Regions from separate parts of the Delftia sp. WSY_12 genome, predicted to be linked through region 2. Evidence: riboswitches for the same ligand, from Rfam matches in the RefSeq annotation. Region 2 holds a riboswitch; the other holds the start of a gene.
The links. Region 2 has a riboswitch for S-adenosylhomocysteine ahead of ahcY (adenosylhomocysteinase). Riboswitches for the same ligand answer to the same signal wherever they lie in the genome.
Positions count from the first base shown of each region.

Region 1: another riboswitch for S-adenosylhomocysteine. It lies ahead of metH (methionine synthase); the one in region 2 lies ahead of ahcY (adenosylhomocysteinase).

Region 1 covers NZ_JBICKW010000024.1:75,752-79,154, forward strand. The annotation lists gene metH (methionine synthase) at 1-1,771, opposite strand, end outside; S-adenosyl-L-homocysteine riboswitch at 1,799-1,925, opposite strand; gene ACF8LI_RS15295 (FadR/GntR family transcriptional regulator) at 2,203-3,009, shown strand; gene ACF8LI_RS15300 (transporter substrate-binding domain-containing protein) at 3,006-3,403, shown strand, end outside.
Region 2 covers NZ_JBICKW010000054.1:194,737-198,139, reverse strand. The annotation lists gene ACF8LI_RS24190 (sensor histidine kinase KdpD) at 1-801, shown strand, start outside; gene ACF8LI_RS24185 (response regulator) at 813-1,547, shown strand; S-adenosyl-L-homocysteine riboswitch at 1,555-1,639, shown strand; gene ahcY (adenosylhomocysteinase) at 1,710-3,140, shown strand; gene ACF8LI_RS24175 (TlyA family RNA methyltransferase) at 3,299-3,403, shown strand, end outside.

The DNA of each region.
Region 1 (3,403 bases), on a different contig from region 2:
GCCACAGCGGTGTCTTCTTCTTGTTGGCGTGCTGGGTGCGGACCTTGTCGTAGTCGGCCTGGATCTCGGCCAGGTAGTTGCCCTTGTTCTCGCCCAGCAGGCTCTGGGCCACGCTGACGCTGCGCGAGGCATCGGGCACGTAGACCACGGGGCCTTCGTACTTGGGCGCGATCTTGACGGCGGTGTGCACGCGCGAGCAGGTGGCGCCGCCGATCAGCAGCGGAATCTTCTTGATGCGGAAGTAGTCGTCCTTGTGCATCTCGCCGGCGACGTACTGCATCTCTTCGAGGCTGGGCGTGATCAGGCCCGACAGGCCGATGATGTCCGCGCCCTCGGCCTTGGCCCGGGCCAGGATCTCGTGGCAGGGCACCATCACGCCCATGTTGATGACCTCGAAGTTGTTGCACTGCAGGACCACGGTGACGATGTTCTTGCCGATGTCGTGCACGTCGCCCTTGACGGTGGCGATGACGATCTTGCCCTTGCTGGACACGTCCAGGCCCGCCGCTTCCTGCTGGCGCTTTTCCTCTTCGATGTAGGGCACGAGGTGGGCCACGGCCTGCTTCATCACGCGCGCCGACTTGACCACCTGGGGCAGGAACATCTTGCCGGCGCCGAACAGGTCGCCCACGATGTTCATGCCGTCCATGAGCGGGCCTTCGATCACGTGCAGCGGGCGGCCGCCGCCCTGCACCACGATCTGCTGGTAGGCCTCTTCGGTGTCGACGACGATGAAGTCGGTGATGCCGTGCACCAGGGCGTGCGACAGGCGCTCGCCCACGGTCTTCGGGTTCTCGGGCGTGCCGCGCCATTCGAGCTTCTTGCTGTCGTCCTTGGCGGCGCCCTTGGCGGCGTCTGCAATCTCCAGCAGGCGCTCGGCGGCGTCAGGGCGGCGGTTGAGCACCACGTCTTCCACGCGCTCGCGCAGCTGGGGCTCCAGGTCGTCATAGACGCCGACCATGCCGGCGTTGACGATGCCCATGTCCATGCCCGCCGAGATGGCGTGGTACAGGAACACGGTGTGGATGGCCTCGCGCACGGGGTCGTTGCCGCGGAAGCTGAAGCTCACGTTGGAGACACCGCCCGAGACCTTGGCGCCGGGCAGGTTGCGCTTGATCCAGCGCACGGCCTCGATGAAGTCCACGGCGTAGTTGTCGTGCTCCTCGATGCCGGTGGCCACGGCGAAGATGTTGGGGTCGAAGACGATGTCTTCGGGCGGGAAGCCCACCTCGTCCACCAGGATGCGGTAGGCGCGCTCGCAGATCTCGATCTTGCGCTGGTAGGTGTCGGCCTGGCCCTTCTCGTCGAAGGCCATGACCACGGCGGCCGCGCCGTAGCGCCTGATCAGCCGGGCCTGGCGCTTGAATTCATCCAGGCCTTCCTTCATGGAGATGGAGTTGACGATGCCCTTGCCCTGCAGGCAGCGCAGTCCGGCCTCGATGACCTCCCACTTGGAGCTGTCCACCATGACCGGCACCTTGGCGATGTCGGGCTCGGAGGCGATGAGGTTCAGGAAGCGCACCATGGCGGCCTTGCTGTCGAGCATGGCCTCGTCCATGTTCACGTCGATCACCTGGGCGCCGTTTTCCACCTGCTGGCGTGCCACGGACAGCGCTTCCTCGTACTGCTCGTTGAGGATCATGCGTGCAAAGGCCTTGGAGCCCGTGACGTTGGTGCGCTCGCCCACGTTGACGAACAGCGTGCCCTCGCCGATGGAGACGGGCTCCAGGCCCGACAGACGCATGGGAGGGGGAGTGAAAGAGGACGACATCAAGCTCACCTGCAAAAACGGCATGGCAACAGGTGAGCGTCGTTGGCACCGTGGGCGCGGTCCGGCCGGGAACCTGCACCTGGCCCAAGCCTGACGCGGCACGCGATCCGGTGTACGGATGGGCGGGTGCCGCGCTGCAACGCTCCTCGGGCCAAAGCCCGGGATTCTACGGCGGCTGGCGGCGGCCTGCAGTGCGGGTTTTACGCCCGCATTCGGGGCAGGCCTGCACAAAGCCATGCGGCACTGCACCAAAGCGCGGCAGCGCGGGCCGCCGGCGCCGCCTTCGGAGCGGATGGTCGATACCCCATCGCCCCGGATTCTTTGCAGCGCCTGAGGACAACGCTCCTTTTTTTGCATCTGGCACGCAATTCGCTATCTGCTGGGTACGTGGTCTGACCAGTCAGGCCAAAACCCTCCACCCGCGCCAGCCCATGCAAAGCATTCCGATCTCGATGGCCCAGACGCTGCAGCAGCACATCCTGAGCGGCCACTACCCCGGCGGCAGCCAGCTGCCGCCGCAGCGCGAGCTGGCCCGGCAGCTGGGCATCAGCCGCGCTTCGCTGCGCGAGGCGCTGTCCATGCTGGAGGCCCTGGGCCTGGTCGAGATCCAGCCGGGCAAGGGCGTGCGCATCAACGGCCCGCACAGCGGCCGTGCACGCATGCACCGCGCCTATGCCACCCCGGCGCTGGGCACGCTGTCGCCGCGCCAGCTGATCGAGCTGCGCCTGGTGCTGGAGCCGGGCTGGGCCGCGCTGGCGGCCGTGCGCGCCGACGACAGCGGCCTGCGCCAGCTGCAATGGACCCAGTCCCAGCTGGCCCACGCCCTGGACCGCAGCGACCTGCTGGCCGCCGCCGACGCCGATCTGCAGTTCCACCTGCTGCTGGCCCAGCTGTCGGGCAACCCGGGCCTGGTGGCCATGGCGCGCCAGCTGGAGCTGGCCATCAGCCACAGCCTGCGCCTGCCCTTTGCCTGGAGCGGCGCCGACGACCAGCCGGTACGCGAGCACGACGCCATCGTGCAGGCCGTCTGCGCAGGCGATGCGCCGGGTGCGGCGGGCGCCATGCGCGCCCACCTGCTGTCGGCCGCCAGGCGCAGCGGCATCGATCTCGACACACCGGACGACGCGGCGGCGCCCGACGCGACGGCGCCCGACGCAACAGCGCCCGATACATCTGCGCCCGACCCTGACCCGCTTTCCTTTCGCCTCATCCCACCTTCTGAAGGAGCTTTCGCATGACTTCCCCCCTGACACCCCGCCGCGCATTCATCCGCACCGCCCTGGCGGCCGCCACCCTGGCCGCTGCCGGCCTGGGCGGCGCCGCCCATGCCGACATGCTGGCCAACATCCAGAAGGCCGGCGTGCTTCGCGTGGCGATTCCGCAGGACTTCCCGCCCTTCGGCTCGCTGGGCACCGACCTGAAGCTGCAGGGCTATGACATCGACATGGCGGCCCTGGTGGCCCAGGAGCTGGGCGTGAAGGTGGAGCTGGTGCCCGTGACCAGCACCAACCGCATCCCCTTCCTGACCACGGGCAAGGCCGACATCGTCATCTCCAGCCTGGGCAAGAACGCCGAGCGCGCCAAGGTGATCGACTTCACCCAGGCCTATGCCCCCTTCCCCAAGAGCGTCTA
Region 2 (3,403 bases):
GTGCCCGAGGAGCAGCGCCTGCTGGAGGCGTGTGCCAGCCAGGTGGCGCTGGCGCTGGAGCGTCAGCACTTCGTGGCCGTGGCCCAGCAGACCCAGATCGCCATGGAGGGCGAGCGCATGCGCAACACCTTGCTGTCGGCCGTCTCGCACGACCTGCGCACGCCGCTGACCACCATCCTGGGCGCGGCCGAGGCCGCGCAGCGCCATGTGCCGCCGGGCGGCGCAGCCGACATGCTGGAGCAGGTCCGCATCCAGGCCCAGGCCATGCAGCGACTGGTGGAGAACCTGCTGGACATGGCGCGCCTGCAGCAAGGCGGCGTGCACCTGCAGCGCGAATGGCTGCCGCTGGATGAAGTGGTCGGCAGCGCGCTGCGCCAGATGCGCGCGCGCCTGCACGAGCATCCCGTGAGCACCGACGTGCCCGCCAGCCTGCCGCTGCTGCAGCTCGATCCCGTGCTCATGGAGCGCGTGCTGGTCAACCTGCTGGACAACGCCGCCAAGTACACGCCGGCCGGCACGCCGCTGACCATCCACGCACGCGAACAGGACGGCGAGGTGCTTGTGGCCGTGCAGGATGGCGGGCCCGGCCTGCCGCCACACCTGCCCGTGGAGACGCTGTTCGAGCCCTTCACGCGCGGCACGGCCGAGTCCACCGTCTCGGGCATAGGCCTGGGGCTGGCGCTGGTGCGCAGCATTGTCGAGGCCCATGGCGGGCGCATCGAGGCCGCTGCCGCGCGCCCAGGCCCCGGCACCGTGTTCACGCTGCGCTTTCCGGTGCCGGAGCAGCCATTGCTCGATTAGAGTCTTGCGCCATGAGCACGCCCACCAACCGCATCCTGATGATCGAGGACGACCCCGGCATCCGCCGCTTCGTGCGCCTGGTGCTGGAGGACGAGGGCTGGCAGGTCTTCGAGGCCGACAGCGCGCGCCGGGGCCTGATCGAGGCGGCGAGCCGCCAGCCCGATCTGGTCATCCTCGACCTGGGCCTGCCGGATGCCGACGGCAAGCAGGTTCTCACCGAGCTGCGCGGATGGTCCTCCGTTCCCGTGCTCGTGCTCTCCGCGCGCGAGCGCGAGGACGAGAAGGTGGCCGCCCTGGACGCCGGCGCAGACGATTACCTGGTCAAGCCTTTCGGTGTGCCCGAGCTGCTGGCCCGGCTGCGTGTGATGCTGCGCCGCCGCCAGCAACTGGGGGCCGCAGGCGGCGCAGTTGCATCCAGCCAGGTGCACTTCGGCCAGGTGCAGGTGGACCTGGCCACGCACGAGGTGCGGCGTGCGGGCCAGCCGGTGCACCTCACGCCCATCGAATTCCGCCTGCTGGCGGCGCTGATCGCCGCCCAGGGCCGTGTGATGACCCACCGCCAGCTGCTGCTGCAGGTCTGGGGACCCGAATACCTGGGCCGTGCCCATTACCTGCGCGTGCACATGGCCAATCTGCGCCAGAAGATCGAGGACGAGCCGGCCCAGCCGCGCCACCTGGTGACCGAGCTGCAGGTGGGCTACCGGCTTGTGGGGCTGGGCGGTGAGGCATCCCCGGGATCGGTATAATCAGCGCCTCTCCGAGGAGCGTTGCAGCAGGCCCATTCACCAGATGCGGTCTGCGAGGCTCGGAGTCATACCTGCAACGACGCTCGCCCACGCTTTCTGTGCGGTGAGCTTTTTTTCGTCTCCCGCAGAACGTGGTTTTTCATTCATCTTTTGGAGAAAACCATGAACGCTGCTGTTCGTCCCGTTTCCGCCGACACGGCCATCGCTGACATTTCCCTCGCCGCCTGGGGCCGCAAGGAAATCCTGATCGCCGAAACCGAAATGCCCGGCCTGATGGCCACGCGCGAGGAATTCGCCGCGGCACAGCCGCTCAAGGGCGCGCGCATCGCCGGCTCGCTGCACATGACCATCCAGACGGCCGTGCTGATCGAGACGCTCAAGGCCCTGGGCGCCGACGTGCGCTGGGCCTCGTGCAACATTTTCTCGACGCAGGACCATGCCGCCGCCGCCATCGCCGCCACGGGCACGCCCGTGTTCGCCATCAAGGGTGAATCGCTGGCCGACTACTGGGACTACACCCACCGCATCTTTGAATTCGGCGCCGCCGGTACCGAAGGCGAAGGCCCCAACATGATCCTGGACGACGGCGGCGATGCCACCATGCTGCTGCACCTGGGCATGCGCGCCGAAAAGGACCTGTCCGTGCTGGACAACCCCGCCTCCGAGGAAGAGAAGATCGCCTTCGCCGCCATCCGCGCCAAGCTGGCCCAGGACCCCACCTGGTACACGCGCAAGAGCGCCCACATCATCGGCGTGACCGAAGAGACCACCACCGGCGTGCACCGCCTCAACGAGATGTCGGCCAAGGGCACGCTGAAGTTCCGCGCCATCAACGTCAACGACTCCGTCACCAAGAGCAAGTTCGACAACCTCTACGGCTGCCGCGAATCGCTGGTGGACGGCATCAAGCGCGCCACCGACGTGATGATCGCCGGCAAGGTCGCCGTGGTGGCCGGCTACGGCGACGTGGGCAAGGGCTGCGCCCAGGCGCTGCGCGCGCTGTCGGCCCAGGTCTGGGTCACCGAGATCGATCCCATCAACGCCCTGCAGGCCGCCATGGAAGGCTACAAGGTCGTGACCATGGAGTGGGCGGCAGACAAGGCCGACATCTTCGTGACCACCACCGGCAACCGCGACATCATCCGCCACGAGCACATGGTGGCCATGAAGAACGAAGCCATCGTCTGCAACATCGGCCACTTCGACAACGAGATCGACGTCGCCTCCATCGAGCAGTACCAGTGGGAAGAGATCAAGCCCCAGGTGGACCACATCACCTTCCCTGACGGCAAGAAGATCATCCTGCTGGCCAAGGGCCGCCTGGTGAACCTGGGCTGTGCCACCGGCCACCCCAGCTTCGTGATGAGCGCCTCGTTCGCCAACCAGACCATCGCCCAGATCGAGCTGTTCACCAAGCCCGATGCCTACGAGGTCGGCAAGGTCTACGTGCTGCCCAAGATCCTGGACGAGAAGGTTGCTCGCCTGCACCTGAAGAAGGTCGGCGCCATGCTGACCGAGCTGACGGACGGCCAGGCTGCCTATATCGGCGTGAGCAAGCAGGGTCCCTACAAGCCCGAAACTTATCGCTACTAAGCACCCCCTGAGGCGCTGACGCGCCTTCCCCCTCTCTATCCGCTTCGCGGGGGAGGGGGGGCGACGCCCTCGCTGCGGGGCGGCCCTTGCTTGGCGTCCCTGAGTTGGGTCGCGCCGGTTTCGGGCATTAGTCAACTGAGATTTCCTGGAGCGACGCTATGCGCGCAGATGTATTTTTGGTGGAAGCCGGCCATGCGGCCACGCGCTCGCAGGCGCAGCGGCTGATTGCGGGTGGCGTGCAGTGGCGCATGACGCCGTTGACG